4 regions of the Vibrio sp. R11-SG3-ISO3-SZ genome follow, and region 1 is predicted to be linked to each of the others. Evidence: predicted binding sites of a transcription regulator. Region 1 holds the regulator's gene; each other region holds the start of a gene.
What was found. Region 1 encodes CRP, which controls carbon source genes, mostly activating them, when cyclic AMP is high. Its sites were predicted from a motif close to TGTGANNNNNNTCACA; they were not measured.
Positions count from the first base shown of each region.

Region 2: pyrG (CTP synthase) is a predicted target of CRP. The motif match lies at 2,429-2,444, and genes of this name have one in related genera.
Region 3: deoD (purine-nucleoside phosphorylase) is a predicted target of CRP. The motif match lies at 4,659-4,674, and genes of this name have one in related genera.
Region 4: ectA (diaminobutyrate acetyltransferase) is a predicted target of CRP. The motif match lies at 3,143-3,158, and genes of this name have one in related genera.

Region 1 is NZ_JCBDGX010000050.1:42,510-49,939, reverse strand. It holds gene astA (arginine N-succinyltransferase) at 1-432, shown strand, start outside; gene astD (succinylglutamate-semialdehyde dehydrogenase) at 492-1,949, shown strand; gene AC6R1O_RS06885 (DUF1338 domain-containing protein) at 2,069-2,860, shown strand; gene crp (cAMP-activated global transcriptional regulator CRP) at 3,018-3,650, opposite strand; gene AC6R1O_RS06875 (phosphoribulokinase) at 3,908-4,777, opposite strand; gene AC6R1O_RS06870 (capsule assembly Wzi family protein) at 5,103-6,449, shown strand; gene AC6R1O_RS06865 (SLBB domain-containing protein) at 6,483-7,430, shown strand, end outside.
Region 2 is NZ_JCBDGX010000029.1:70,976-78,405, forward strand. It holds gene eno (phosphopyruvate hydratase) at 1-621, opposite strand, end outside; gene pyrG (CTP synthase) at 704-2,344, opposite strand; gene mazG (nucleoside triphosphate pyrophosphohydrolase) at 2,517-3,326, opposite strand; gene relA (GTP diphosphokinase) at 3,428-5,647, opposite strand; gene rlmD (23S rRNA (uracil(1939)-C(5))-methyltransferase RlmD) at 5,698-7,017, opposite strand; gene barA (two-component sensor histidine kinase BarA) at 7,193-7,430, shown strand, end outside.
Region 3 is NZ_JCBDGX010000192.1:33,288-40,717, reverse strand. It holds gene AC6R1O_RS19990 (diguanylate cyclase) at 1-713, opposite strand, end outside; gene AC6R1O_RS19985 (hypothetical protein) at 726-2,180, opposite strand; gene AC6R1O_RS19980 (transposase) at 2,320-3,789, opposite strand; gene deoD (purine-nucleoside phosphorylase) at 3,845-4,555, opposite strand; gene AC6R1O_RS19970 (YbgA family protein) at 4,911-5,861, shown strand; gene AC6R1O_RS19965 (MerR family transcriptional regulator) at 5,851-6,642, shown strand; gene phrB (deoxyribodipyrimidine photo-lyase) at 6,639-7,430, shown strand, end outside.
Region 4 is NZ_JCBDGX010000010.1:17,406-24,835, reverse strand. It holds gene AC6R1O_RS01405 (solute:sodium symporter family transporter) at 1-486, shown strand, start outside; gene AC6R1O_RS01400 (putative quinol monooxygenase) at 585-881, opposite strand; gene AC6R1O_RS01395 (nitroreductase family protein) at 891-1,547, opposite strand; gene gloA2 (SMU1112c/YaeR family gloxylase I-like metalloprotein) at 1,781-2,167, shown strand; gene AC6R1O_RS01385 (tetratricopeptide repeat protein) at 2,164-2,985, opposite strand; gene ectA (diaminobutyrate acetyltransferase) at 3,258-3,815, shown strand; gene ectB (diaminobutyrate--2-oxoglutarate transaminase) at 3,844-5,109, shown strand; gene AC6R1O_RS01370 (ectoine synthase) at 5,175-5,561, shown strand; gene AC6R1O_RS01365 (aspartate kinase) at 5,623-7,059, shown strand; gene AC6R1O_RS01360 (TolC family protein) at 7,176-7,430, shown strand, end outside.

The DNA of each region.
Region 1 (7,430 bases):
ACCGGGATCGGTAAAAAAGGTTTCATTGCCGATTTGATGCCTAAGCTGCCGATTTACATCAACTTGCTCAGTAAAGAGGCACAAGCGGTGATCGGCCAAGTGCACGAGAACACCAAGCCGGCGCTGCGCCTTCTAGAGAAAGAGGGTTTCACCTGTCGTAACTACGTCGACATTTTTGACGGCGGCCCAACGGTTGAGTGTGAGGTGCGCAATATTGAGTCGGTGCGAGAATCGTTTCGAGCCAAAGTGAGCATCTCTGAACACGCCAGTTCTCAGGATTACCTGATTGCTAACACCTCATTTGAGAACTTCAGAGCCACCGCCGCCAAAGCGGCGTACGACAAAGAGTCGGGTTCGGTCATCCTAGCGCCAGAGGTGGCGAACGCGCTGCAAGTCGGCGATGGTGACTACGTGCGCATGCTGGCTCAGTAATAGTCAGCCCAGCGATAGTCAGCCCAGTACTGGCAGTAGAATTGGACAAGGAAAACAACATGACTCATTGGATTGCAGGAGAGTGGCTGGCCGGACAAGGCGAGCCGATGAATTCAACCAGCCCGTACAATGACGAGGTCATTTGGCAGGGTGACAGCGCGTCTAGCGCGCAAGTCGAAGCGGCGGTCAGCGCGGCGAGAAACGCCTTTCAGACATGGAAAAAACTCAGCTTTGCGCAGCGCGAAGCCATCGTGCTGGCGTTTGCTGAAAAAGTGAAAGAGAGCAGCGAGCAGATAGCCGAAGTGATTGCTAAAGAGACCGGCAAGCCGTTGTGGGAAACGCGCACAGAAGCCGCGGCCATGGCGGGCAAGATTGCCATCTCTATTCGCGCTTATCATGATCGCACAGGCGAAAGTACCCGTGAAGCGGCGGGTAACCAAATTGTACTGCGCCATCGCCCGTTGGGTGTGATGGCGGTGTTTGGCCCGTATAACTTCCCGTGTCATTTGCCCAATGGTCACATTGTCCCAGCGCTGCTGGCGGGCAACACCGTGGTGTTCAAGCCGTCAGAGCAAACGCCGCTGACCGGTGAGCTAGCGATGAAGCTGTGGCAACAAGCGGGATTGCCTGCGGGCGTGATCAACTTAGTCCAAGGGGGCAAAGAGACGGGCATTGCGCTAGCAGAGTCGAAAGGCATTGATGGCCTGCTGTTTACTGGTAGCGCCAATACAGGTCACCTGCTGCATCGCCAATTTGCCGGTCAGCCAGACAAGATGCTGGCACTGGAGATGGGCGGCAACAACCCTATGGTCATCAGTGAGCACTATGGTGAGCTGGACGCGACGGTCTACACCATTTTGCAATCGGCCTTTATCAGTGCCGGGCAGCGTTGCACCTGTGCGCGACGTCTCTATGTGCCTGTGGGCGACAAAGGCGATGCCTTGGTCAATCGCTTGGTTGAGGCCACACGCAAGCTGCGCGTCGATCAGCCGTTTGCAGAGCCAGCGCCTTTTATGGGCCCACAAATTTCGAAAGCTGCGGCACACTTTATCCTCAACGCACAGGCGAACTTGCAGAGCCTTGGTGGTGTGAGCTTGGTGGAAGCGAAAGCGGGCGAGGCGGCGTTTGTCACTCCGGGGATTATTGATGTCACGGCCATCGAAGCGCTGCCAGATGAAGAGTATTTTGGCCCGCTGCTGCAAGTGGTGCGTTATCAAGGTCTTGAGCGCGCCGTTGAGCTGGCCAATGACACCCGCTTTGGTCTCTCTGCTGGGCTGGTGTCCACCGATGATGATGAGTGGGCCTACTTTGTTGACCACATTCGTGCAGGGATCGTCAATCGCAACCGCCAATTAACTGGGGCAAGTGGCGATGCGCCGTTTGGCGGACCGGGCGCCTCGGGCAACCTTCGCCCAAGTGCTTACTACGCTGCGGATTATTGCGCTTACCCTATGGCGTCGATGGAAGGCGAGCACACCTTGCTGCCTGAGACGTTAAGCCCGGGTGTAGAACTGTAAGACGCACCTTGGGCTCGCTTGGAGCCCAAGGTGTTCGATTCATTGCTAGGTTTGTGATTAAGCCATTCTTTTAAAGAACCAGCTTTACGATTCAGCTTCACGATTAACATGGAGACGTTATGACGCCTGCTCAACTGTTCGATTTACTGTGGCAAGACTATATTTCCCGTCTATGTCCTCAAGCGGCCAAGGTTCATCAGCTTTTAGAAGAAGATGAGCCGCTGATCAATGACCATATTGCGCTGCGCACCTTTAACATTGCGCCGCTCGGTATCGAGACATTGGCTGCGCCATTTATTGCGCTAGGTTACCAAGCGTGCGGTGACTACCTGTTTGAGAGCAAACACTTGGTCGCCAAGCACTACGAGCACGCCGATCCGACGTTGCCAAAAGTGTTCATCAGTGAGCTGAAAGTCGAAGAGTGCTCAGCGCCGCTGCAACGCATTGTCAGCAAGCTGGTGGCACAAGTGGAGGCATCCGCACTGCAAAGCCATGAGTTTTTGTATGCGGGCCGTTTGTGGGATCTCAGCTATGAAGATTTTCAAACCCTCGCCCAAGAGAGTGAGTACGCAGCATGGCTTGCGGCGCACGGCTATGGGGCCAACCATTTCACCGTAAGCGTTAATCAGCTCAAGGCATTTGACGAGGTCGCGGCGGTGAATGAGCACCTGCGCCAAGCGGGCTTTGTCATCAATGAGTCGGGTGGCGAAGTGAAAGGCTCACCAGAGGTATTGCTTGAGCAATCGTCCACCATGGCAGACAAAGTCGAGGTGAGCTTTAGTGACGGTACGCAAGTGATCCCAGGCGGCTTCTACGAATTCGCCAAACGCTATCCGATGAGTAATGGTGAGCTCTACCCAGGGTTTGTCGCGGCGTCAGCGGATAAGATATTTGAGAGTACGAATGGGTAGGGAGTGCCTAGTTCCTAGTTGCTAGAGGGGCTGGTGAAATGGGTGATGGGAACTGGGTACTGGTAAATAAAAAGCCACCGCTGGTAGACAGGGTGGCTTTCTTAATCTTTAAAGGTTTTCTCTAGGAACTAGCCACTAGGAACTCGCCTCTAATGCCCTATCGCGTGCCGTAGACGACGATGGTTTTACCGTGGGCGGAGATCAGGTTTTGCTCTTCAAGCATCTTCAAGATACGGCCAACGGTCTCACGTGAACAGCCGACAATCTGACCGATCTCTTGACGCGTGATCTTGATTTGCATGCCGTCTGGGTGCGTCATGGCATCTGGCTGTTTCGCTAGGTTAAGTAGCGTCTGCGCGATGCGGCCTGTCACGTCTAGGAAGGCGAGGTCACCGACTTTTTGGCTCGTCACTTGTAGGCGGCTTGCCATTTGCGCAGATAGACGCATCAGGATGTCAGGGTTGACTTGGATAAGCTGACGGAATTTCTTGAATGAGATCTCTGCAACTTCACAAGGTGATTTAGCGCGAACCCAAGCGGTACGCTCTTGATCTTCTTCAAATAGACCAAGTTCACCGATAAAGTCACCTTGGTTTAGGTAAGAAAGGATCATTTCCTTACCTTCTTCGTCTTTAATCAGTACCGCCACAGAGCCTTTGACGATGTAGTAAAGCGTCTCTGCTTTCTCACCGGCGTGGATCAATGTGCTTTTTGATGGGTACTTATGAATATGACAATGTGACAGGAACCACTCTAATGTTGGATCGGTTTGAGGTTTACCTAGAACCATAATATCTCACTTCCTCTGCAGGGTACGCTTGCCGCTTTCCATTTTTGTCGCGCCAGTAAAAGGCGCGAAGCCTTGAACAAGGCTTTTTAGGATAAGAGCACTTATTCAATGCTGCAAGCCATCTTTGTTTCGGTTACAAATAGTAGCCTTTTTCAAAAGGGATTTCTTGATTTTAATCGTGTCAAGTTGGTGATTGTTTACGCAAAAATGTGCACATGATCACGGTATGACAAGTAAACGGGTCTTAGGACTGATCGCTAGCCAATTTTACCCGTCTCGATAAGCTGCTGTAGGATAGGTCTGACGATGAGCTCCATCGCAAAACTCATCTTACCCCCCGGCACGACAATAGTGTTGTGGCGCGACATGAAAGAGCCATCAATCATAGCGAGCAGGTATGGGAAGTCGACCTGTTTGATGCCGCGCAAGCGGATCACTACAAAGCTTTCATCCAAACTTGGGATGCCTTTAGCGTTAAGTGGGTTGGACGTATCGACGGTCGGCACGCGTTGGAAGTTGATGTGGGTGCGCGAAAATTGCGGGGTAATGTAGTTGAGGTAGTCATCCATCGAGCGGACAATCGAGTCCATTACCGCTTCGCGTGAGTGACCGCGATCGCGCGTGTCACGGACGAATTTTTGAATCCACTCCAAGTTCACAATCGGTACCATGCCAATCAAAAAGTCGACGTGTTGGGCGACGTTGACCTCACCATCCACCACGCCGCCATGCAGTCCTTCGTAGAACAGCATGTCAGAATTTTCCGGCAAATCTTGCCACGGCGTGAAGGTACCCGGCATTTGATTGTAGGGCACGGCTTCATCGAAGGTGTGCAAGTAGCGACGAATTTGCCCTGTGCCTTCATTGCCATACTGCTTAAAAAACTCAGACAGCGCAGGGAAGTCGTTCGCCTGCGGACCAAAGTAGCTGATGTGGCGTCCTTGCTCGCGCGCTTTGCGGATCTCGACATCCATTTCTGGGCGCGTAAAGCGGTGGAAACTGTCCCCTTCCACCCAAGCCGGTTTCACGCGCATCATGTTAAACATTTTGCGAAACGCTTCAGAGGTCGTGGTTGTGCCCGCACCGGAAGAGCCCGTTACGGCAATAATGGGGTGTTTTGCTGACATGACAAACCTTATGTGTAATACCTGTCCTTGTATGTTCGCACTATATCACCAAAACGAAGGCGAGTGTGCCCCTTGAGCAGTTTGCTACTCGTCAGTATTCTTATTTTCGCAAGTGGCATTTTAACTACGTAGTATAATGAGAAGGGAAGTACTTTATTGATATGTTAATACTCTATATACTGCATATCTTTGTGATTGATGCAGTATGATCGGGCGTGCTTATTTGTAGCTAGTTCACCATTTCATCGAAAACCAAAATTCTAATAAGCTAATAATAATTATAGGTTATGTCAGTGGGATTCAAAGAGAATCAAAGGTTCTAATTGTGGTAAATGGATGTTTAGGACGTCGGCTCTTTATAAAAGACACGTTTTCAGAGGTAACACTGCAAGTATTTTTCGGTTTAATGTGGGTGTTGTCTCTTTTCTGTCTTCCCTTTGGTGTAAAAGCGTCACCATGGCTAGAGTCCCATGACCCTTTCCTAAGAGCATCACTCAATCAACTCTCAAATATTGGCCTGATGAGCTCTCCCGTTAGTACATTTCCTCTACGTTGGCTTAGCATCGGCGATGATCTCACCAACAATCATATATCAGATGAACAAGCCTTAGTAGCAAATCGACAGTTGCGGCATGCAATGAGTAATGCGCAATATGGACGTGGTAAATTCATGTCGAAAGTGAAGTACCAGACAGGGCCGCTAGTGTCTTTAGGATATGGCGCTAATGATAGTGATAGTTGGGGAATTTACTCTAGCTATAATCATCTAGATGACCGTTTTGCGTACAGGCTTAACTTGAACTACGTAAACCAAAGGATATCCCAGCAAGATTTGCTACCCATAGAGTATGATCAAGATATTGACTTTAGCGGTTCGTATATTGCCTTTAATGTTGGTTACTCGTTAGTTGCATTGGGATACCTTGAACGTTGGTGGGGGCCGACATGGCAACATAATTTACAATTAGGCACATATGGGAATTCGACGCCTTCTTTATCAGTGTCATGGGTATCAAACAATCAGGGACTATTAGGCTATTGGCAACTGGATAGTGTGATCTCTGAAACGGATAGTGAGGCGGACTACTTATGGTCTAACCGCTTTTCAATGAAACCGTTTAATTTTGCAGAAGTGTCATTGAACTATCACGAATCCACTGACTTCGATTCCAGCGCCTCGTACCGCTCATTTGGCATTGATTTCAATGTTCCTCTTCCAAAAATGTTTGAGCTCAGTCATGCAATGTTTGCGTCCTTTCAAAAGGTTTCCTTGGGACAGGAGACCCAGTCTTTTGTTGTGGGGTGGGAAGGTCATAGACGTTTGCTTGATATTGATTGGACGTTGGTTTTAGAGAGTCAGCATGTTGACGAAGCTTACGTTAAAGTACTTCATCCCAAAGAGTATGAGTTAATCAGTGACTTGACCTCATTGAGTTGGGGAAACAGTCAATCTGTCGCTGTTTATGCTCAATTGGCCAATGATCATCGGCTAAGTATCGTTGCTCGAGATTCAGGTTCGAGCAACGGTCAAGAGAGGGTGATGAAAACCGACTACTACATCCCTTATCTGCAAGGGATGTTTAACTTGGGAGTGGGCTATCGAGACGTAGTCTCGGATACCTATTCTAACAATGAGCCTATTTTTTCATTTGGTTATGAGTATCGTTACTAACCTACCATTAGTTTGCAAGGGACCTAAAATTGTATGAAGGTGTTTAACTACCTGGTACTACTAGGCATTACTTTGATTAGTCAAGTTTCATTGGCCAATCAGCCTACACCAGCTCAAATAGAACAATTCAAGAAGCTACCGAAATCTCAGCAGGAGCAACTGGCACGCCAGTATGGGGTTGACTTGTCGCTCCTTGAATCCTCATCACAGGCTCCAGCGTCAGTTAACGTCGTATCTCAGCCAGTGAGAGTACAGCCAAGTGAACCCGAAGCTGAGGTTAAAAAAAATGTGGAAGTGCAAGATCAGTCGCTTCCTCTGTTTGGGTATGACGTATTGAACGGAGTCCCAGGAAGTTTTGTAACGCTCGACAACACTCCCATTCCCACAGATTATGTTTTGGGTGCGGGTGATGAGCTCTTGGTACATGTGTTTGGTAAGGAAGATCAGCAATATTCTCTCGTTGTTGATAGAAGTGGGCATATTACCTTGCCTAAAATCGGCCCTTTTAGTGTTTCAGGTAAATCTTTTAAGCAGGTCGATGAGCAGCTCAGCGCTTTGATTGAAGAACGGATCATCGGTGTCAACGTGACCGTGTCCATGGGAAGCATGAGGTTAATGCAAGTTTACATTACGGGGGAGGCTAATCAGCCTGGTGCTTACAATGTAAATGGTCTCACGACAATGACTCAAGCCATTATCGCGGCAGGAGGTGTGAAACCAACAGGTTCACTACGCTCCATATTTTTAAAGCGAAAAGGTAGAGTCGTTGCCCAATTAGATATGTATAAGCTATTGCTTGAAGGTGATTCAAGTAAAGATGTTCGTTTGCAAAAAGGCGATACCCTTTTTATCCCAACAAAACAGTCTAACATCACGATAAGTGGTGAAGTGACACGACCGGCTCACTATGAAATCGTTGGTGAAACAGCATTAAAAGATGTTGTATCGTATGCTGGTGGGACTGTGAATACCGCTTATCTT
Region 2 (7,430 bases), on a different contig from region 1:
ACCCACTGCAGTGCTGTAGCCTTTAGACTTAAGAACTTTAGCTAGGTTGTGGAATACTTCAGCACCGATACGTAGACCTTCTTTAAGAGTCTTAGCGCCAACTGGTTGGATCATGAACTCTTGAATGTCAACGTTGTTGTCTGCGTGCTCACCACCGTTGATGATGTTCATCATTGGTAGAGGCATAGAGAACTGACCAGCCGTACCGTTTAGCTCAGCGATGTGCTCGTATAGAGGCATGCCTTTCGCTGCTGCAGCAGCTTTAGCGTTCGCTAGAGAAACTGCTAGGATTGCGTTTGCACCGAACTTAGATTTGTTCTCAGTGCCGTCTAGCTCGATCATGATTGCGTCGATAGCCGCTTGGTCTTTCGCGTCTTTACCTGTTAGAGCAGTTGCGATTTCGCCGTTTACTGCTTCAACAGCTTTGAGAACACCTTTACCTAGGAAACGTGCTTTGTCACCGTCACGTAGCTCAAGAGCTTCGCGAGAACCAGTAGATGCGCCAGATGGAGCAGCAGCCATACCTACGAAACCGCCTTCTAGGTGTACTTCAGCTTCTACAGTTGGGTTACCACGTGAGTCGATGATTTCACGACCTAGAACTTTAACGATCTTAGACATTAATGTTTCCTCTCGTTCAAATATAAATGTCAAATTTAAAAGGCAGCAGCACAACCTTCGCCGCCGCCCGTATCCTTTTTACTTACTTCTCAAACTCGCCGCGTGAGTGCTGACCAGCGGCTTTCACGAAACCTGCGAATAATGGGTGACCATCACGAGGCGTCGATGTGAATTCTGGGTGGAACTGAGCCGCAACGAACCATGGGTGCGCAGGGTTTTCAATCATTTCCACCAGCTTCTTGTCTGCAGAAAGACCAGAGACCTTCAAGCCCGCTTTTTCAATTTGTGGTCGAAGGACGTTGTTCACTTCGTAACGGTGACGGTGACGTTCATGAATCGTCGCGCTACCATAAAGCTCGCGAGCCTTAGTTCCTTTCTCTAAGTGACATAGCTGAGAGCCAAGACGCATAGTACCACCAAGATCCGACGTTTCGGTACGTTCTTCAACTTTACCTTCACCGTCGACCCACTCAGTGATCAAGCCTACCACAGGGTATTTCGTCTCTTTATTAAATTCTGTTGAATGCGCGCCTTCCATACCCGCAACGTTACGAGCGTATTCAATCAGCGCGACTTGCATACCAAGACAGATACCAAGGTAAGGGACATTGTTTTCACGCGCGTATTGCGCTGCGCGAATCTTACCTTCGATACCACGGTCACCAAAACCGCCCGGTACTAGAATAGCGTCAAGACCGGCAAGCACTTCAACGCCTTTAGTCTCAACATCTTGTGAATCTACGTATTTAATGGTGACGTTCAAGCGGTTTTTCAAGCCAGCATGCTTAAGCGCTTCGTTGACTGATTTGTACGCGTCCGGCAGTTCGATGTATTTACCGATCATACCGATGGTCACTTCGCCCGTTGGGTTCGCTTCTTCATAGATAACCTGCTCCCATTCAGACAGGTCTGCTTCTGGAGCGTCGATACCAAAACGTGCACACACAAGATCATCAAGACCTTGCGATTTGATCAGTTGAGGGATCTTGTAGATCGAATCCACATCCTTCATCGAAATCACCGCTTTCTCAGGAACGTTACAGAAAAGGGCAATTTTCTTACGCTCGTTCGCTGGGATCATGCGATCGCTACGACAAACCAGAATATCAGGTTGGATACCGATAGAGAGCAGCTCTTTCACTGAGTGCTGAGTCGGCTTGGTTTTCACTTCACCCGCCGCAGCAAGGTAAGGGACTAGCGTCAAGTGCATGAACATCGCACGTTCACGGCCGAGTTCAACAGCAAGCTGACGAATCGCTTCCATAAACGGCAATGACTCGATGTCACCGACCGTACCACCAACTTCAACGATAGCCACATCGTGCCCTTCAGAACCGGCAATAACACGGTCTTTGATGGCGTTAGTGATGTGAGGGATAACTTGAATGGTGGCACCTAGGTAGTCACCACGACGCTCTTTGCGAAGCACGTCTGCGTAAACACGACCGGCAGTAAAGTTATTGCGCTTAGTCATCTTGGTGCGAATGAAACGCTCATAGTGACCAAGGTCTAGGTCGGTCTCTGCGCCATCTTCCGTGACGAACACTTCACCGTGCTGAGTTGGGCTCATGGTGCCCGGGTCAACGTTGATGTAAGGGTCAAGCTTCATCATGGTCACTTTAAGACCACGAGCTTCTAGAATAGCGGCTAGAGATGCAGCTGCAATACCTTTACCTAGAGAGGATACAACCCCGCCAGTAACAAAAATGTAATTTGTCGTCATGTTTAACCTGAAATTGGTTGAATGAGGGAAATGGAATTCTTCTGGACGGGACGAAAATATACCAGAAGACCCTAACCGCCACAACGTGAAATCTATCACACTGTGATTTTTTCTTTTTTGCTTCAAATCAAATTCACACGACGGCTGACTGTACTCAGACGAATTCGCGTGATTACTCTGAGCGAGTATTTTTTTCCGCCGCTTTTACTTCATCCCACAGAGCATCAAGCGCCTCTAAGGGTAACTGTTCTAGCGTCTTATTCTGCGCCGCAACGCGTGATTCTACGCCTTTAAAGCGACGCACAAACTTAAGATTCGCCTTACTCAATGCCGATTCTGGGTCATAACCGAGGTGACGAGCAAGATTCACCACCGCAAACAGCAAATCACCGAGCTCCATCTCGACCTTGTCATCTTGCACCGAGACTTGGACCGCTTCCGCGACGACTTCATCGACCTCCTCGCGTACTTTATCCACCACTGGTCCTAAAGTGTCCCAATCAAAACCCACTTTGGCGCACTTTTTCTGAATTTTTGTAGCACGAGAAAGCGCCGGTAGAGAAGCTGGTATTGAGTCTAGGATACTTTGTTCATTTTTGCCTAGTTGCGCTTTCTCTTTGGCTTTTTCCGCCTCCCAATTGGCGTTAATTTCCTCGTCGCTGGCAAACTCCGCTTGACCAAAGACATGCGGGTGACGGCGCGTGAGTTTTTCATTCACTGTGTCGACCACCTCAGAAAAATCAAACAATTGCTGCTCTTTAGCCAGTTGACTGTAGAAAATCACCTGGAACAACAGATCGCCAAGCTCTTCTTTTAGATTGGTCCAATCGCGGTTGTGAATCGCATCCACCACTTCATAGGTTTCTTCAATGGTGTGCGGCACTATGGTGTCGAAAGACTGCTTTAAATCCCATGGGCAGCCGTGTTCTGGATCACGCAGCTTGGCCATGATTTGCTCTAATTGTTCAATTGGATGACTCATGCCTCTCCCTCACAAAATGAAAAGGTGAGCAGCATAACCACTCACCTTCGAACTGTTGGTCGCGCTTAACGCGCATTGTCAATAATTGCTACGGATTCCGGTTAGCCCAAACGTTTAACGCTCATCACGTCTCGGATCTGTTCCACACGTTTGATCACCCGTGATAACACCTCGATGTTGTTCACTTCAAGATCAAAATCCATGATCGATAACTGTTTACGGTAGTCGACGCGATTCTTCATGCTGGTCACTTTGATTTTCTCATTAGCAAACAGCGTAGTGATGTCTTTTAACAGCCCACCGCGCTCCATCGCCTCAACACGGACGGTGAGAATGTAGGAGCCCACAAAACCGCTGCCCCAAACGGTATCAATAATACGTTCTGGTGCATGGTGCCTTAACTCATCAAGCTGCTCACAATCGGCGCGATGTACTGAAATGCCACGGCCCTGGGTTATATAACCGCAGATTTCATCGCCCGGGATTGGCTGACAGCATCGAGCGAGGTGAGTCATCAAGTTGTCGACCCCTTCGACCACAACCGCATCCTTCTTAGGGCGGCTCTGAGCCGGCGCTTTGTGCTCTGCTTCTTGGAGCTTTTCTAGTGCTTGCTTGTCTTCTTCTTCAGCGGTGGGCTTGTTCACCAACGCATTGATATGATTAATGATCTGGTTAATCCGCAAATCACCACTGCCCACCCCAACAAACAGTTCATCGGTCGAGTTAACGTTGAAGCGCTTCAGCGAGTAACGCTCGGCGTCTTTTAACGTCGCACCAATTTTCGCCAGTTCCACCTCGAGAATCTCGCGCCCCGCCTCGAGGTTTTTCTCACGAGACTGCTTGCGGAACCAAGCATTGATCTTCGCGCGTGCTCGCCCTGAGGTCACAAACCCCATCGACGGGTTTAACCAGTCGCGCGATGGGTTGGGCTCTTTAGCGGTAATGATCTCCACTTGATCGCCCATCGACAATTTATGGGTAAAAGGTACGATACGGCCCGCTACTTTGGCACCAATACAGCGATGCCCCACTTCTGAGTGAATGTGGTAAGCAAAATCGAGCGGAGTCGCGCCCATCGGTAAGTCGACGACATCGCCACGCGGAGTAAAGGCATAGACGCGGTCATCAAACACTTGGCTGCGCACTTCATCCAACATCTCACCCGAGTCGGACATCTCCTCTTGCCAATCAAGCAGTTTGCGTAGCCAGGTAATTTTCTCATCGTACCCACTGCGACCAGCGCCGCCCTCTTTGTATTTCCAGTGCGCGGCCACGCCAAGTTCAGAATCTTCGTGCATCTGCTTGGTGCGGATCTGAATCTCGATGGTCTTGCCTTCTGGGCCGAGAATTACGGTGTGAATGGATTGGTAGCCATTCGGTTTTGGGTTTGCGACATAGTCATCAAACTCACTGGGCAGGTGTTTGTATTTGGTGTGCACCATCCCCAGTGCGGCGTAACAGTCTTGCAGTTTATCGGCGATGATGCGCACTGCGCGCACGTCAAACAGCTCATCGAACGCCAAATTTTTCTTCTGCATTTTGCGCCAGATGCTATAGATGTGCTTGGGACGCCCGCTCACTTCCGCGTTGATGCCCGCCTCTTTCATTTCATCGGAGAGATCATCGACAAAATCTTTGATGTACTGCTCACGGACAATGCGTCGCTCAGAGAGCTGTTTAGCAATCTGTTTGTAGGTTTCCGGTTGCTGGTAACGAAAGGCGTAGTCTTCAATTTCCCACTTCAACTGACCGATACCCAAACGGTTGGCCAGTGGTGCGTAGATATTCGCACACTCTTTCGCTGCAGCGCGGCGCACTTCATCGGGCGCTTTCTTTACTTCAATGAGGTTGCAGATTCGCTCAGCTAACTTAATGATTACGCAGCGAAAGTCATCAACCATCGCCAGTAGCATTCGGCGGACATTGTCCACCTGCGCCGATGCAGCGCTGCCTTCCATGGTGATGTTGAGCTGGCCAAGTGCCGCCATCTCTTCTACGCCATCAATCAGTTTGATGGTTTCTTTGCCAAAGTCTTCTTCAAAGGCATCACGCGCGTAGGCACCAGCCGAGACGAGCGGAAACAGCAGCGCCGCCACTAAGGTGGCTTTGTCCATCGACAGCGTGATTAAAATTTCGATCATTTCACGGCCACGCCATAACAGCAGTGGGCCTTGTTCATTACCCTCAAGTACCTTTTCACACTGGCGGTACACTTCTTTTAAGCGCTGGGCAATTTTTGCGTCCTGATTCAGGCTCGCAATCCATTTTTCTAGCTCAAACTGTTCGTCTTGATTTAAGTGTGCGCTTCTTACCGCAACCATCTCTATCGTCCTAGTTTTTTTATTTTTTTAACCTCGCCCAACGGGCGGGTCTAATCCTTAACAAATAACGCCATTGATTCTAAATGGCTGGTATGGGGGAACATATCCAACATCGCGAGTTTTTCTAATTGGTAGCCCTGCTCGAGAAGGCTTTGCGAATCCCTTGCTAGGGTAGCAGGATTGCAAGAAACATAAACGACACGAGTCGCACCCAAAGCAGAAAGTTGTTCTACGATGCCGCTCGCGCCCGCTCGTGCTGGGTCGAGCAACACTTTATCGAACTTTTCGCCCGCCCAGGCGTTATTTGCGATGGGTAGCTCCAAATTCGCTTGGAAAAACTCGACATTGGAGAGTTGATTGAGCGCCGCATTGTTCGCCGCTTTCTCAACCATCGCCTCCACACCTTCAACACCAACCACATGCGCTACATGCTTAGCGATTGGCAAGCTAAAGTTGCCTAGACCGCAAAACAGATCCAACACACGATCGCTGTCGCACAACGTTAGCCACGCCATCGCCTGTTGGACCATTTGCGCGTTGACCTTCTGATTGACCTGAATAAAGTTATTTGGTTCAAACGCAATAGTCACGCCTGCTTCTTGGTAGACCCCAGCCTCGCCCTTCACCAACTTCAACTGATGACTTTCCGGCATCAGGTAAAGCGTGATGTGGTGAGTGGTCGCAAAGGCGATCAACGCCGCCTCTTCACTCTCGGCCAGCGGCTTGAGATGTCTTACAACCAGAATATTGACGTTGTCTCCCTTCACCAACTCTACATGGCCAAGGTGCTCTGGCTGACTGAACTCCGACAACAAGGCATACAGCGGCGCCATTAACGCGCTCAGCTCTGGCGCCAATACTGGGCAATCGGTCAGTGTGATGATCTCTTGGCTCTGTTTTTTACGAAAACCGAACTGTAACTGACGCTGCTTTTTATCCCACTTGATACTGATGCGCGCGCGGCGGCGATAGCCTTGCTCATCGCCAGAAATCAGGGCTGAGAGCGCTGCATCCTGTCCGCTGAATTTGCGCATCAACTGCGCCAAGGTGCGCGATTTATGCGCTTGTTGATCGGCGCTAGAGACGTGCTGCATGTTACAACCGCCACACATGTCGTAATGCGGGCAAAATGGCGCAATACGCTCTGAACTAGGCGTGAGAACTTTGATCAATTTGGCACGCGCGTACTTGGCTTTACTTTCCGTCAGTTGAATCAATACCTCTTCTTTAGGCAAAGCGCCTTCAATAAAAATCGGCTTTTTATTTTGGTATGCCATGCCCGCACCGTGGTGATCGAGTTTCTCGACCAGAACAGATTGATGCTTAGTATTGAGTTGAGTTTTCTTTTTAGGTTGGAAGAAACGCGCCATGTGCCGTGCCTATTTCGCAGTCAACAGACTGTATTTGCTCTAATTACAGTGTCGATTCCCGCTTTTACAGCAGAATCATTGTGTGAGCCGACCGAGTTGATTATGCTTAAACCTTCGGCGGCTTCTATTTATGGAAGTTATTTTCCCATATCCACACCACGATGTTTAGACAATAATGACCAGATATGGCTTACGCGCCCGCGTTATTTCTCTTACTCTCGCCCCCACATTGATCATCGGTCTTCTACTGACCGCCTTCTTTTCCTTTAATCGCTATCACGATTTGGAAACTCAGGTCATCAATTCAGGTTTAAATATCGTTGAGCCTTTGGCGATTGCCAGTGAAGATGGGCTCCGCAACAACAGCCGCGAAGCCGTCAGGCGTATCATCAGCTTTGCGCATCGTAAGAACT
Region 3 (7,430 bases), on a different contig from region 1:
GCGGAGTGAATGTTGCCCGCTGAGTATTGTACGTTGCCCAGTGATTTAAGCGCCAATTCTGCTTCGTCGCTTTGTCTATATAGCTTAGCTTGATAGAGCAAAATCTGCCCCGCTAACACTTTGTCGCTGACCAAGATACTGAGCTCTTCACACTCTTTGATCAAATCGGTGGCCGCGGTGAGACGGTTAAGCTCGATATAGCAAGCCAGCATATAGAGCTTATAGCGCAATCGTAGCGAGCGACTTTGGATTGCATGGTCAATACTGTCGATTTTTTGGTAGTAGCGCAGCGCGCGATTGTGATCGCCATAGGCATCACACAGATTGCCCATCCCCAATACCGCGAGTACATACGCATCAATGTTACTGCTCTCTACTGCGATCGTTGTGGCACTGGCGTATTGGTTTAACGCGCCATAGTAATCGCCGTTTTCGACCAAACGCTCAGCCAAATTATTGCGCACTTCGAGCACCATCTCGGCATCTTTGGGCAGAGCGAGAAACTTCAGCGAGGTTTGCAGCTCATCAATACTCGCCTGCAATTGCTTGAGCTCGCTGCGGTATTCGGCGCTAATGAATAAGGCCTGGGCTTTTTCTTGGGGTGTGGTGGCGATATGTCGGCGAACGTGGTCCCAAAAAATTAGCGCTTCTTCGCCAGAGACGGAGGAGGGATCAAGGCCAGAATCTGAAATTTTATTGAGGAGTCTTTCCATGCTGTTTTCCTCCTACACGTTTTCTTCGAGCTGTTCTAGTGTGAACGGGAAGGAGAGAATGTCGCTGAACACAACTTTTGGCAGCGATTGGCTCAATCCGCGTCGATGCCAAGGGTACATTTCTATCATTTTGGTGAGAACCTGAAAAACGCTGATGGCGTCACTGCCTTTTTCGGCAATCAATAAGCCAAGGCGTTGACTGCTCAAGCGAGACAACAAATCGCGGTTATTACACAGTGAATGGGCGATTTCGGCGCACACATCCAAATAGAGCGGATCGTCGTGCTGGATCATAATCACCGCGTGATTGGCGTGCTTCAACTCTGTCTTAAACAGCACCAATTGTTCCCACCAAAACGTCTCAGACACCATTTGTGTGAGGTGTTTTTCTGGGTCGTACTCGTGTTGACGTCTGATGCGGTTGATCAGTTTGCGCGCTCGTTGCTCTAGCTGACGCTTTGATGCGCGTGCTTTATCGTTTGATACGCGTGCGGTTTGCTCGCGCAGCATGTTAATGGAGTGGTCACGGTATTTTTTGAATGATGCGAGTGCCGCTTGATATTGACCGCTCTCTTCTGCGACGCGCGACTGCTGGAAACAGATTTGTGATAACAGCTCGCCATTATCAAACGACTTGGCGGACTGCTCAGCTTGAATCAGTAACTCTGTCGCTTTTTGTGGATTTTTTCGTAGTAGTTCGAGTCTCGCTCGGCTAATGTAGGAGTGAGACTTCATCCACACCAAATCGTGTTTCACCGCAAGATCGTGCGCTTTTCGCGTGGCTTCTTCTGCGTCTTCAATACGCTCAAGCCCCAGCAGCGCAAGTCCGCGGAAATCCCAAATCTCTGCCAGCCAGGTTTTGTCTTCGTGATCATAGAGTAAGTCTGATGCGCCATCCAAAACAGAAAGCATTTCAACGTAGTTGTTGAGTAGGTAGAGATCCCAAGCGAGCAAAATACGCGATTTGCCCTCAAGCCAAGCGATGCGATTATGGTTGGCCACCATGACCGCTAATTCGTGAGTACTTTGGGCAAGGCCGTACTCTTGGGTAATGCGCCAAATGTTGCCCAACCCAATCAAAGATTCGATTTGATACTCAATTTCATCCACCAGTGCGGACTGCTCAAGGCAGTTAATCCAGTATTGTTGAGCAGAGTAGTATTTGGCTTGGCCCCAATATTGGAGCGCATAGACGTGCAGAATTTCAGGAAGCAGGTCATCGGTATCGAGGGCGTTGTGTTTAGTGTGCGCCTCTTTGATGTAGCGAAGTCCTTTGCGGTAGTCCATCGATGCCCACGCGCATCGCGCCATTACGATGAGGCTTTTCACCTCGGCGGGTGGGTAGAGGATTTGGGCGGCGCGCGCTAAGCACTGCTCAGCGGAAGCGAAGACTTTGTCCGGATCGGATTCAATCTTACTTTTTAGCTGTTCAAGCTCAGTGTCGAGTAGGCGTTGGCTTTTTTCCAATGAGTCAATCCCTTACCGCTAAGTAAACCTATCAAACTTTAGTACTAAACCCCAGTATAATATGAACATTGACGGGTTTACGACTATCAAAAGCATCAAACATTCCACCTTTTACAGGGATGCGTCACACTTCTATTTATTATGAAAGCAGCTCACGCAGTGTCAAAGGGGATTGAGTCAATTCAAGCCGTTGCGCTGCGGTCATGCCTTGTTTGTCTTGGTAGCACAAATTATGCCACGCTCTAAAAATATCCAACATAGGCAGCAGACCACCCGGTCTGAGTTTGCGACGCGGCTCATTGATAAAACCGCTAAAGAGCGTTTGAAAACGAGACTGGAAAAACGCCGTTTGACGAATGGAAGCCCTGCGCAGCCAGTAGTTAGGTCGATTATCTTGTCCTGCGAGATAGCAAATGCCTTTGGCGTATTGACCATCGGAACTAATCGCCCAGCGATCGCGCCACCAACCCATGTGCACGATGTCGATTTTGTCCAAACTGTGGTTCAGAGACCACTGTGGATCTTCTTCCACATACATAAGGTCGATATTTTGACGCTGAATTCTAGGTAGGCATATGCTAAGTGCTGCAGATCGAAGCACTGGGTCTTGCGGTAGATAGATGGAAACTTGGCGGTCGCCCTGACACAAATCCAGCACATGTAAGAAATGGGCGTACGAGGTGTACGGTGCTCTGATTAATGCCCCTTTAGAGGGGTAATGGAAGACGGTGAGGTTGCCCATGGGGTCTTCCACATTGCCTCGCGCCAAAATGGTTTGGTACTGCTGGTCGATGCGCTCGCGAAGATCGCTCGGTGGCGTTGGCACGGGCAGGTTGGCCTCAGAGCAGTGATCGCGTGAGACAAAACGCGCAGGCGTTTGGTACGGATCATGATCGATACCACCAACGGGTTCTTCATTGGCCGAGTAGTTGACGTGTTGGCACAAAATGTAGCCGCTGTGGGCTTCACCCGTGGCAAACCACAATACGCCGTTATTGCTTTTAGGTTGCAGGGTGACGTAGTGAGATGCGAGTTCGTAGTGTTTAGCGTGGTTGACCCAACGAGCGTCAATCATGGCAAGCTTGCGTCGGCAGCGGCTGGCGATATGTTCAACATGGTCATAAAAGGTTTTGGGGTTGATGGAAAGCTTGCGGCAGATTTCACGCACGGAATAACCCGTAAACAGTAACCCAAGCAGGTTTTCTTGAAATTGACATTTTTTGTTCGCCCCTGACCACTTATCGACAAAGGTCGATTGGCACGCTTTGCAACGATAGCGTTGCCTATCACCACTGTAGCCAAACGCGTGGTAGAGGTGCTTATGTGTGTGGACCGAAAGGCCCATGTTGGGACAATCAGGTTGGCGACAAGCGGGCAGCCCATCGCTGTGTAGCTGGCGTAAACGTTGCAGTTCAGTCAGCACATCTTGATTGTTAAGTAAGGGGGGGAAAGCACCGCACTCCCGACATACCATCGCAGGTCGTTTAGGGTTAGCGTGCTGCACAACGTAACGATGCGCATCACTCAATCCAAAGTTGTCACACGCCAATGTTTTACAAAAATTGAGCTGTAACCCATCTGCTTCCTTTGGCAGTTTGCCAGTTGTCACTCTCTCCCCCTCGGGACTATCTGGGCAGCCAAGCGGTCACTTGGCTGCAATATCGTTACAGGTTGATGGCGGTTTCTAGCGCCACTTTCATCATGTCATTGAACGATTTTTGACGTTCTTCTGAGCTCAGCTTTTCACCACGGATGATGTGATCAGAGACAGTCAGAATGGTGAGCGCTTTTGCACCAAGGTCAGCGGCAACGCCGTAGATGCCTGCAGCTTCCATATCCACACCAAGGATGCCGAGTTTTTCCATCTTCTCGAAGATGTCTGCTTCTGGTGTGTAGAAGAGATCCGCTGAGAATACGTTACCGACTTTGACTGGCACGTTTTGCGCGCGAGCTTGAGCAACGGCGGTTTCAAGAAGACCGAAGTCGGCAATGGCCGCGAAATCGTGATCGTTAAAACGGATTCGGTTGACTTTTGAGTCTGTGGAGGCGCCCATACCAATCACAACGTCCATTAATTTTACGTCGTCACGTACTGCGCCACAGCTACCGACACGAATCACGTTCTTCACACCGAACTCGGCAATCAACTCATGAACGTAGATACAGCAAGATGGGATGCCCATGCCGTGACCCATCACCGACACTTTTTTGCCTTTGTAGGTGCCTGTGTAGCCAAACATGTTGCGAACGTCACAAACTTGTTTGACGTCATCAAGGAATGTCTCTGCGATGTATTTAGCGCGTAGCGGATCGCCTGGCATCAATACGGTTTCTGCAAAGTCGCCTGGCTGAGCATTAATGTGTGGGGTTGCCATAGTCATTACTCCAAATGGGTCAGTAATCGCTGAGCTGATTACCAATTATGTTGAACTTCAATTCTGTGTTGAGGCAATACTAGCCTTGTCAGCCATTGTTCCTTGAGAGGTTGCTCACAAAATAGGGTGTGCTATGACAATTTCGAGGTATTGATAACCAAATGTGTTGAAAGTGATTTGGCAATCGATTTGCAAAAACGTTTGCTTGGGGAGTGAACCAAAATGGTTGTGTTTGCGTAACATTGTACAAATAATTTTTTTGTACATGTTTCAAGTGCTGTGCTACTACTTATATGAGAAATTAAGTTATACAAGAAATTAAGTTGTACACATTTGATGGTGATGGGAGCTCAACATGGAAAAGCAAATTACGATCGGTATCAGTTCTTGTGTGCTGGGAGAAAAAGTCCGTTTCGACTCGGGTCATAAGATTAGCAAGTTTGTCACGAAAGAGTTGGCACCGTTTTTTGAATTTATGCCGATATGCCCTGAAGTGGGAATGGGGATGCCGGTTCCTAGGCCGACGATTCGATTGATGTCAAACGATGAGCGTATTGCGCTGGTGGAGACCAAAGATTCGAGTAAAGATCACACGGACGCCATGATTCGCTATTCCCAACAGAAGGTTGCCAGTTTAGTTGATGAAGAGCTATGCGGTTACATCGTTTGTGCTAAATCGCCCACCTGTGGAATGGAGCGCGTTAAAGTGTACCGTAAAGCTGGTGCGGAAAATATCGGGGTCGGACTGTATACACAGCAGTTGATGGAGCAGATGCCATGGCTACCCGTTGAGGAAGATGGACGGCTCAATGATCCTGTGTTGAAAGAGAACTTCATTACCCGCGTTTATACCCTACGTGATTTTTATGACTCAATGGGTGAGACGCCGACCCGTGGCAAAATCATCGCTTTCCACTCGCGTTACAAGTTGACCTTAATGGCTCATCACCCTGAAGCGTACAAAGAGCTTGGGCGCATGGTTGCCAACATCAAAGAGTACGACATCGAAGAGTTTTACCACTTGTACCGTACCGCGTTGATGCAAGCGGTGGCCAATCGCGCCAGTCGTAAAAACAACACCAACGTGCTGATGCACATCCAAGGTTACTTTAAGCGTCATCTCGACAAAGAACAAAAGTCTGAGCTGCGCCGAGTGATCGACGAATACCGTGTGGGTTTGCTGCCTTTGTTGGCTCCGCTAACGCTCATTAAACATTATCTATCCACTCATCCCGATGAATACTTGGCAAAGCAAAAGTTCCTGCAGCCCCACCCACAGGAGTTAAGACTGCGTTATGGTCTGTGAAAAAAATTGGTATGCGATTCGAGAGGTCTCGGATTTAACCGGCGTTAAGCCTGTGACGCTGCGAGCGTGGCAGCGTAGATACAACTTGATCCAACCGGAGCGCACTGAAAAAGGCCACAGACTCTACACGGATGAGCACATTGCACTCATCAATGAGATTCAAGGCTGGCTCGCGAAAGGGATTTCGATTGGTAAAGTGAAAGCCCTGCTCGGGTCTGATTTGCCAGATGAAGCGCTAGACGTCGGCAGTTTAGAGGCAGTAGAGGAGGTGCTTGAAGCGCTGACCAACCTCAATACCAAGCGTGCAGAGAGTGTGATTAATGGTGTGCTAAAAGAGTATCCTCTTGAGTTGGTTGAGCGTCAGTTCATCACGCCAACGCTCAATGCGCTCGCGCTAGTGAAACAAAGCCTGCGATCTTTGCATCTTGGTCTGTTTAATACCTTAATGGTCACTAAGCTCAACCAGATCATTGAGGCGGAAAACAAGGTGGCCCATCGCGGTAAATGTTTGGCAATCAATCTCGATGCGGCGCGCGATATTCACACTCAACTGTGGGCCCTGAGTCTGGTCAGTCAAGGCTATCGAGTCTTGATGATTGATGGCGTCGAGGATCTGTCGGGCCTCTTAGAGCACACCGCCGTTCACCGCTTTGAACAACTGGCGTTTTACAGTGCCACGAAACCGAGTGAATCTCAGCTTAGTGTGATCAAAGAGTTAGAAGCGCAGCATGGGCAACTCTCGCTGTCAGAAATGATCGAATTGGTAAGGAGAAGGTTTTGAATATTGTTTGGTTGCGCCGTGATTTACGTGTTGAAGACAATCACGCATTAGTGAGCGCCGTGAATCGAGGTCAACCGGTCGTGGCGTTATACATCGCAACGCCCGGTACCTGGCAAACCCACGATCATAGTCCAAGGCAAGCGGATCTCATCTACCGTCGCTTGCACGAGTTAAAGACGGAATTAGCCGAACTCGACATCCCGCTTTATTATGCGCAAGTCGAGACCTTCGCAGACAGCGCAGCGCTGGTGGCTGAGTTGGCACTGCAAGCTAAAGCAACGGGTCTGTATCTAAATAATGAGTATGAACTGAATGAACGTCGCCGCGATGAAGCGCTGGAGGAGGCATTGAGTTCAACTTCTGTGGACGTGCATCGCTTTGATGATAAATGTATTTTTCCGCCTGGCTCAGTGCGCAACAAGCAAGGCGACTATTTCAAAGTCTTCACCCCTTACAAGCGCGCTTATTTAAGTAAACTCTATAGTGAAGGATTCCACATCCAGACCTTCAAAGCGACGCCGTGTGCAGGGGTGTTGCAACACCAAGATGTCGCCTTGTTGGATGAGGCGAGTCCGTTCAGTTACCCGCGTGAACCGAGCGAGCGATACAGTGTCAAGACTCGAGACATCATCGCTACCTTGAGAGAGTTTGTGCAGAGCAAAGCGGATGAGTATGGTGACAAGCGGGATTTCCCGGCGTTGGATAATACCAGCCAGCTGTCGCCGTATCTGGCGATTGGGGCGCTGTCTGTGCGTCAATGCATGGCGCGCTTAATGTATCAGCAAACG
Region 4 (7,430 bases), on a different contig from region 1:
TTGCAGATGGTTGCGGGCTTCTTTAGTGTGCCGATCTTTACTATCGTATTTGTCGGTTACATCTCTAAACGTGTGCCTGCACTGGCGGCGAAAGTGGCATTGGTGGTGTTTGTGTCATCCTACGCGGCCATGCAGTTGGTGTTCGATACGCCGATTCACTTCCTGCACCAACTGGCCATTCTATTTGTTGTTTGTACGGCGTTGATGTTCATCATTGGCCGTATTGCTCCTCGTGACACCGAGTACGAGATGCCTATCAACGAGTCAATGGACGTGACACCGTGGGCATTTCGCTTTGAAGCGTCAGCGATCATCTTATACATGGTGTTGGGTGCGTATGTGATGTTCTCGAATGTAGGTTTTGTCTCCAATGACCCGACGGTAATGCAGGTGTACGGTGTCTGTGGTTTGGTGATGTTGGTCGGTATCGCTTTGAGAGTCGCCAAGCGCCGTAAATCGACGTTGCTAACCACTCAAACAGAGTAACCGCCTCGTGACTGTTAACAAATAATAAAATCCCCCGCTTATCAATGGATAGGCGGGGGATGTTTATCATCTGAATTTGCCTGCTTGTTGGGCGAGACTTAAGCGATTTTCGTCATCTTATCGACGGAGAAACGCTCCACCATGCCCTCAACTTCGGCGCCGTAGGCTTGAAAGTGCGCGCTGGCGGCGTGCGCTTGCAGTGCTTGCTCGGATTGCCAGATTTCATACACAACGAAATGGGCAGGATTGTCGTTGTTTTTGTGCAAATCGTAGCAAATACACCCTACTTCTTTGCGAGTTTGCGTCACTAACTTGGTCAGAGCGCCTTCTACCTGTTCAATATCGTTCGTTTTGGCGATCACATTGGCGACGAGAGTAACGGGTTGTTCAGTCATTTTGATGCCTTACAACGTGGTGATTACATCGTCTAGCGCCAAGCGCGCTTTAGGCAAGCCGTGGTTATAGTCTTCACCGTCTAGGTGGTAACCCATCGCAAGTGCGACTTCTACCACGTGACCGTCGAGCTCTTGTTTAAACTCTTCACCAATCAATGCCGGGTCCACTCCTTCCATTGGCGTAGAATCAATGCCAAGGCGAGCTAAGGTGTGAAGAATATTGCCCAGGGCTAGGTAGACTTGGGCTTTGGTCCAGTGACCATTGAAGCCGGTCTCATCGGTGTTCATGTCAGCAAACGCATAGGCACCCATAAACGCATCGTACATGTCAGCAGGTAGGTGGCCCGAGGTAACTTCAGCGTCAACACGTTTGGCGAACTTCTCCTTGGTGAACTTAGGATCGTAAGCAAACAAGATGGTGTGTGAGGCCGCGGTCGCATGCGGTTGGTTGAATTGGTGCATGTTCGCGAACGTATTATGAAAACGCTGCTTCGCTTCGTCAGACTCAACAATGATGAACTTCCAAGGTTGAGAGTTGATTGACGAGGCCGATAAACGCAATGCTTCTTTGATCACCGCCATATCTTCTGCCGAGATACGTTTGCTCGGGTCGTATTTTTTCGCGGTGTAACGAGAGTTCAAATCTTGAATGATTGGGTGAGTCATGTTGGCTCCTAAATTGTCTATGTTGTACTGATGACTAGGGCTGATGTTCACAATGGTCAACCACCACTTGGCCCGCTTATCAAAAGGTTTTCTGCGCTGCGTTGAGGCAGCGAAGCGATGGCGTTACTATAAGCGCGGTCTATGAATGGAAAAAGTGTCATCCTGTCCAATCACTTTGGACGCAATCGTCCATAATCTTTCTAGGACACTGAAAAAATAAGGAAAAATGACTGATGTCTATCAAAGGGTTCCACCATGTCGCCATTATCTGCTCTGACTATTCGACGTCGAAAGCGTTCTACACTCAGGTGTTAGGATTTGAAGTGATCGCGGAAAACTATCGAGCGGAAAGAGCCTCCTACAAACTGGATTTGGCTTTGCCTGGTGGTGGTCAAATTGAGCTCTTTTCCTTTCCATCACCGCCTGAAAGACCAACCCGACCTGAAGCGCGAGGATTGCGTCATTTAGCCTTTGTGGTGGATGACGTTGAGGCGTACGGGCAATATTTAACAGAGCAAGGGGTAGAGGTGGAACCCATCCGAGTGGATGAGTTCACAGGTAGAGCCTTCACATTCTTTCAAGATCCCGATGGTTTACCGCTGGAAATCTATCAAGCTTAGTGGTGCTCATCGAGGAGCAGGGCATCAAAGCGTGGGTTGCCATGTAGCCCCTCCAAATCCGGCTCCGTATTGATCAATTCTCGAATCGAAGGACTTGATTCAATCGCTAATTCCAAATCCAGAATTGCCTGCTCTTCAATCCCCAAACGAGAGTAGGCACAAGCACGCTGATAGAGTGCAGGGCCATTATTGTTGTCGAGGTTAAGGACACGATTACACAGACTCAACGCCCAGTGGTACTCGCGAATTTCCATCGCTGCATCCGCCTTGTAGGTCAGCGCTTCAAGATCGCCCGGTCGCATGGTCAAGATCTCATCATACACATCAATTCGCTGCTCGGCGGTCGGCATACTTTGCGCTCTTAGCCATAAGTTGTGGATTTCATTGATCTTCTCAATCTCTTTGTTGTTTTCACTGATCACGCGCGTCTTACGTTTTAGATCGCGTTCCAGTGCACTGAATTTCTTCTCGTACTCTTTGGCAATCGCATCGAGTCGCTTGTCGGCCATGTCTTTGGTGTTGTGCTTGAACTCTCGCAGAGATTGCCAACCAACAAAGGCAATCAACGACGCGACACCGGCGATGATGTAGAAAAAGTAGGTCACGGTGACGTTGGCGTAGTTGAGGGATTTGTCGGCCACTTCGAGCTCTCGGTCGGTAATTTGAACCACCAAGCGGCGCTCTAAATCTTGTTGGTCTTGGCGCAGAGCTTTGAGCTCATCGAGGATATAGCGCTCCATTAGCGGGCGATCGAGCATCTCGGAGTCGGAGTATTTTTCTTGCTCCGCGAGGGTAGGGAAACTCAGTGAGAGGAGCATGAGAAAACTAATTAGGGTTCGAATCATCGGGGGTTCCAATCGAGTCACTTAAGATAAATATAAGCTTAGTTAATCATAGACGCGCGCGACATGATACTCCGAATGAAATAATTTAGTGCACTAACCATTGTTAAACTTTATGTGCAATTTGGATTTATGTGATTTTAATCACAAAAATGCGGTTGATTCGGCGCCAGATTTGATTTTTGGTGCCCGATTTTGCTCATAATAATGGCGAATTTAATTAGAGTTCAAAGGAAATGTATCTGCACATGATTACGTCAGCGCCCTGGGTTATGTATCCGGAAATTACACAACCCCAACGCCCAACGTGGCGGTTTAGAGAGCCGAGTGATACCGATGGCGACCAGATTTTCCAACTCATCAAAGATTGTCCGCCACTGGATGTTAACTCTTCGTACTGTAACTTTCTTCAGTCTACCCACTTTGCGGACACCTGCATTTTGGTTGAGATTGATGATGAGGTGGCTGGATTTATCTCTGCCTACCGCAAGCCACAACAGCCAGATGTGCTGTTTGTTTGGCAAGTGGCGGTATCGAGCGATCACCGAGGTAAAGGCATCGCTTCGAAAATGTTAGACCGCCTGCTCGCTCGCGACACCTTGTCCGACATCAACGCGATAGAAACGACGATAACAAAGAACAATACGGCGTCGTGGATGTTGTTCGAAAAGCTGGACAAACGTCATGGCAAGCGCGGTGAGATTTCGGTTTTCTTGGACCAAAACACCCATTTTAAAGGGGAGCACGATACTGAGTATTTGTATCGCATCCCACTTTCTCGTGCTCACGCACACTCGTCCCAATAAATAATTGAGGAACCCAAACGGTCTTATTATGGATATTTTTAATAAGCAAGAATCAAAAGTACGTTCATATTCAAACAACTTTCCGGTGGTATTCACCAAAGCCAAAGGTTGCTGGCTAGAAACTGAAGGGGGCGAGCGCTATCTCGATTTCTTAGCCGGTGCGGGCTCATTGAACTATGGCCACAACAACCCGGTACTAAAAATGGCCTTGTTGGAGTACATCGAATCTGATGGCATCACGCATGGTTTAGACATGCACTCCACCGCCAAAGCGGCGTTTCTTGACGCGTTTAATCGCATCATCCTTGCGCCGCGTGAACTCAACTACAAACTGCAGTTTACTGGCCCAACGGGCACAAACGCGGTAGAAGCCGCGCTCAAATTGGCGCGTAAAGTGACAGGACGTAGCTCGATTGTCGCCTTTACCAACGGTTTCCACGGCTGTACTGCTGGCGCACTGGCTGCAACGGGTAACCAGCATCATCGCCAAGAAATGGGCCAAATGCAGAGCCAAGTGACGCGTATTCCGTTTGATGGTTATGCCGATATTGATGGCTTAAAACTGTTTGAAACCATGCTGCAAGATAACTCAAGCGGTATGGACAAACCTGCTGCTGTACTGCTTGAAACCGTACAGGGTGAAGGGGGGTTGAATGTGGCCTCTAACGCTTGGCTGCAAAAGCTCGACGCACTGTGTAAAGCCAACGGCATTCTCTTGATTGTTGATGATATTCAAGCGGGCTGTGGCCGCACGGGCACCTTCTTTAGTTTCGAACCTGCAGGGATCACCCCAGATATCGTGACGCTCTCGAAGTCGATTGGTGGTTACGGCTTACCGATGGCCGTCGTGTTGCTGCGTCCGGAACTGGATATTTGGAAGCCTGGTGAGCACAACGGTACGTTTAGAGGTAACAACCATGCCTTCGTCACCGCAGCGAAAGCGCTTGAGACCTACTGGGCCGATCCACAGTTTGAAGCCCACGTGAAAAACTGCGCCGACAAAGTGACGCAAGTGACTACTCGCAGCTTGAAGCGTCACCCTAACTTGTTTGAGCAAGTGAAAGGTCGCGGCATGATGCAGGGTATTGAGTGTGTCAACGGCGACATTGCCAGCGAGATTGCTAAGCACTGTTTTGAGCTCGGCATGGTGATCGAGACAGCAGGACCTGACGATGAAGTGGTGAAGTTTTTCTGCCCACTGACCATCACAGAAGAAGAATTAGAACAAGGTCTGCGCATCTTTGAAGAGGCGGTTCAACGGGTCGCGGTTAAGCAGTTTAAGCAAGCGTCTTAAGCTCAAAACAACGTCGTACCGACCCCATTCGGTTGGCAGAAAAAGAAAATGAAAAGGAACAGAGAATGATAGTCAGAACCTTAGATGAATGTCGTGATAGTGAACGTCGTATCGCGACGGATAATTGGGAAAGCGTGCGTATGTTGCTCAAAGACGACAACATGGGTTTTTCTTTCCACATCACGACGATTTACGAAGACAGCGAAACGCACATTCACTACAAAAACCACTTGGAGTCTGTCTACTGCATGAGCGGTAAAGGTGAAATTGAAGTCGTCGGTGGTAAGACATACCACATTGAGCCGGGCACATTGTACATCCTCGATAAGCACGATGAGCATTATCTGCGCGCCTACAAAGGGGCCGACATGGTGATGGCCTGTGTCTTCAACCCGCCACTGACAGGCGCAGAAGTGCATGATGAAAAAGGGGTCTATCCCATCGCAGATTAGGGGCAATGAGCAGGAACAACGCACCTAATCCTAACCATTAAATCGAACGAAAGGCGATATTATGACTTATACCGTAGAGAAAATCGGCGGTACCTCAATGACGGCATTTGATGCCGTGCTAGAAAACATAATCCTGCGTCCCAACCGGGACAACCTCTATAATCGAGTGTTTGTGGTGTCCGCGTATGGCGGCATCACGGATGCGCTGCTGGAGTGTAAAAAGACCAGCAAACCTGGGGTGTATCAGCTGATCGCGAAACGCGATGACAGCTGGAGCGATGCATTGGCAGAGGTTGAGCAGCGCATGCTGCTGACCAACGAGCACATGTTTGCCGACCCCATGAACCGGATGCGCGCGGACAAGTTCATTCGCTCGCGTATTTCTGAGGCGCGCAACTGCATCTCAAATATTCTGGAAACGTGCCAATACGGCCAGTTCACTTTGCGCCACTACTTGCCTCAAGTACGTGAATTTTTGGCGTCAATAGGTGAAGCGCACAGTGCATTTAACACGGCGTTAAAACTGAAAAATATGGGCATTGAAGCGCGTTTTGTTGACCTCTCAGGCTGGAGCTCTGACAAAGTCGAGAGCTTAGATGAGAATATCCTCAACGCCTTTAAAGAGATTGATGTCAGCCAAGAGCTCCCCATCGTCACGGGTTATGCGTCATGTAAAGACGGCCTGATGTCGACTTTTGATCGTGGCTACAGCGAGATGACGTTTAGCCGCATCGCCACACTGACCAATGCGGATCTCGCCATTATCCACAAAGAGTATCACCTTAGCTCGGCGGACCCTCGCGTCGTTGGCCCTGAGAAAGTATTGCCAATTGGCCACACTAACTATGACGTGGCGGATCAGTTGGCAAGTCTCGGGATGGAAGCCATTCACCCGAATGCTGCGGCAGGGCTGCGTGAAAGCGGCATTGAGCTGCAAATCAAGAACACGTTTGAGCCTGAGCATCGTGGTACTCTGATTTCCAACCAGTTCCAGCCGACGGCGGACAAAGTGGAAATTATCGCCGGTAAGCAGAAGGTCTTTGCGCTGCATCTCTTTGACCAATCCATGGTCGGCGAAGCGGACAACTTCAGCTACGAGCTGATGGAGATCATCTCGGATGCCCATGTCAGCTTGATTGGTAAAGAGATGAACGCCAACTCTATTACCTATTATTTGGGCGGTAACAGCGATAGCCTGAACAAGGTGTTGTACAAAGCGGAAAAACGCTATCCGAATTCAGAAATCAAAGGCCGAATGGTGGCGCTGATTTCGGTGATTGGTTCGCAAATCGATACCAACAAAGCGTTAGCGAAAGGAGTGAGCGCCCTCATGAACGCTGACATTACGCCTTACGCTTTGCACTCGTCGATGCGTAACGTCAACGTGCAGTTTGTCGTCAGTGATAAGGAGTACAAAGCGGCGATTTGTGCCTTGCACGAAGAGTTTTTCGACAACCAGCTACAAGGTATGGCTCCCCGCGACACGAAAGTGGCGTAATCTAAGTCTCACCTTCCCCTATCGAGCAGGCATCGCCTGCTCTTTTTTTGTATCTTAACCCTCTCTTAACCCCGCCTTGTTTACTCTTACCGTTATCAGATGGGAGAGATGTAAGCATGACCTTTCGAACAACCTTAATCAGCCTTGTCGTGGCGAGCCTTCTGGGCTGCAGCTCAGGCAATCGCACCGATTACGTAGACCAAGCGCAAATCAGCAATGAGCTGGCCATTGAACAGCTAGTCAGCAAGTTGGTGGATGAACAGTCACCAAGTGATGAGCCTTTGCAGGCGATCACCGATTTGGTGAACATTCCAGCGCTAGCGCCCTATTTAGCGGCGGCCATGGAGAATAATCCCAGCCTTCAACAAAGT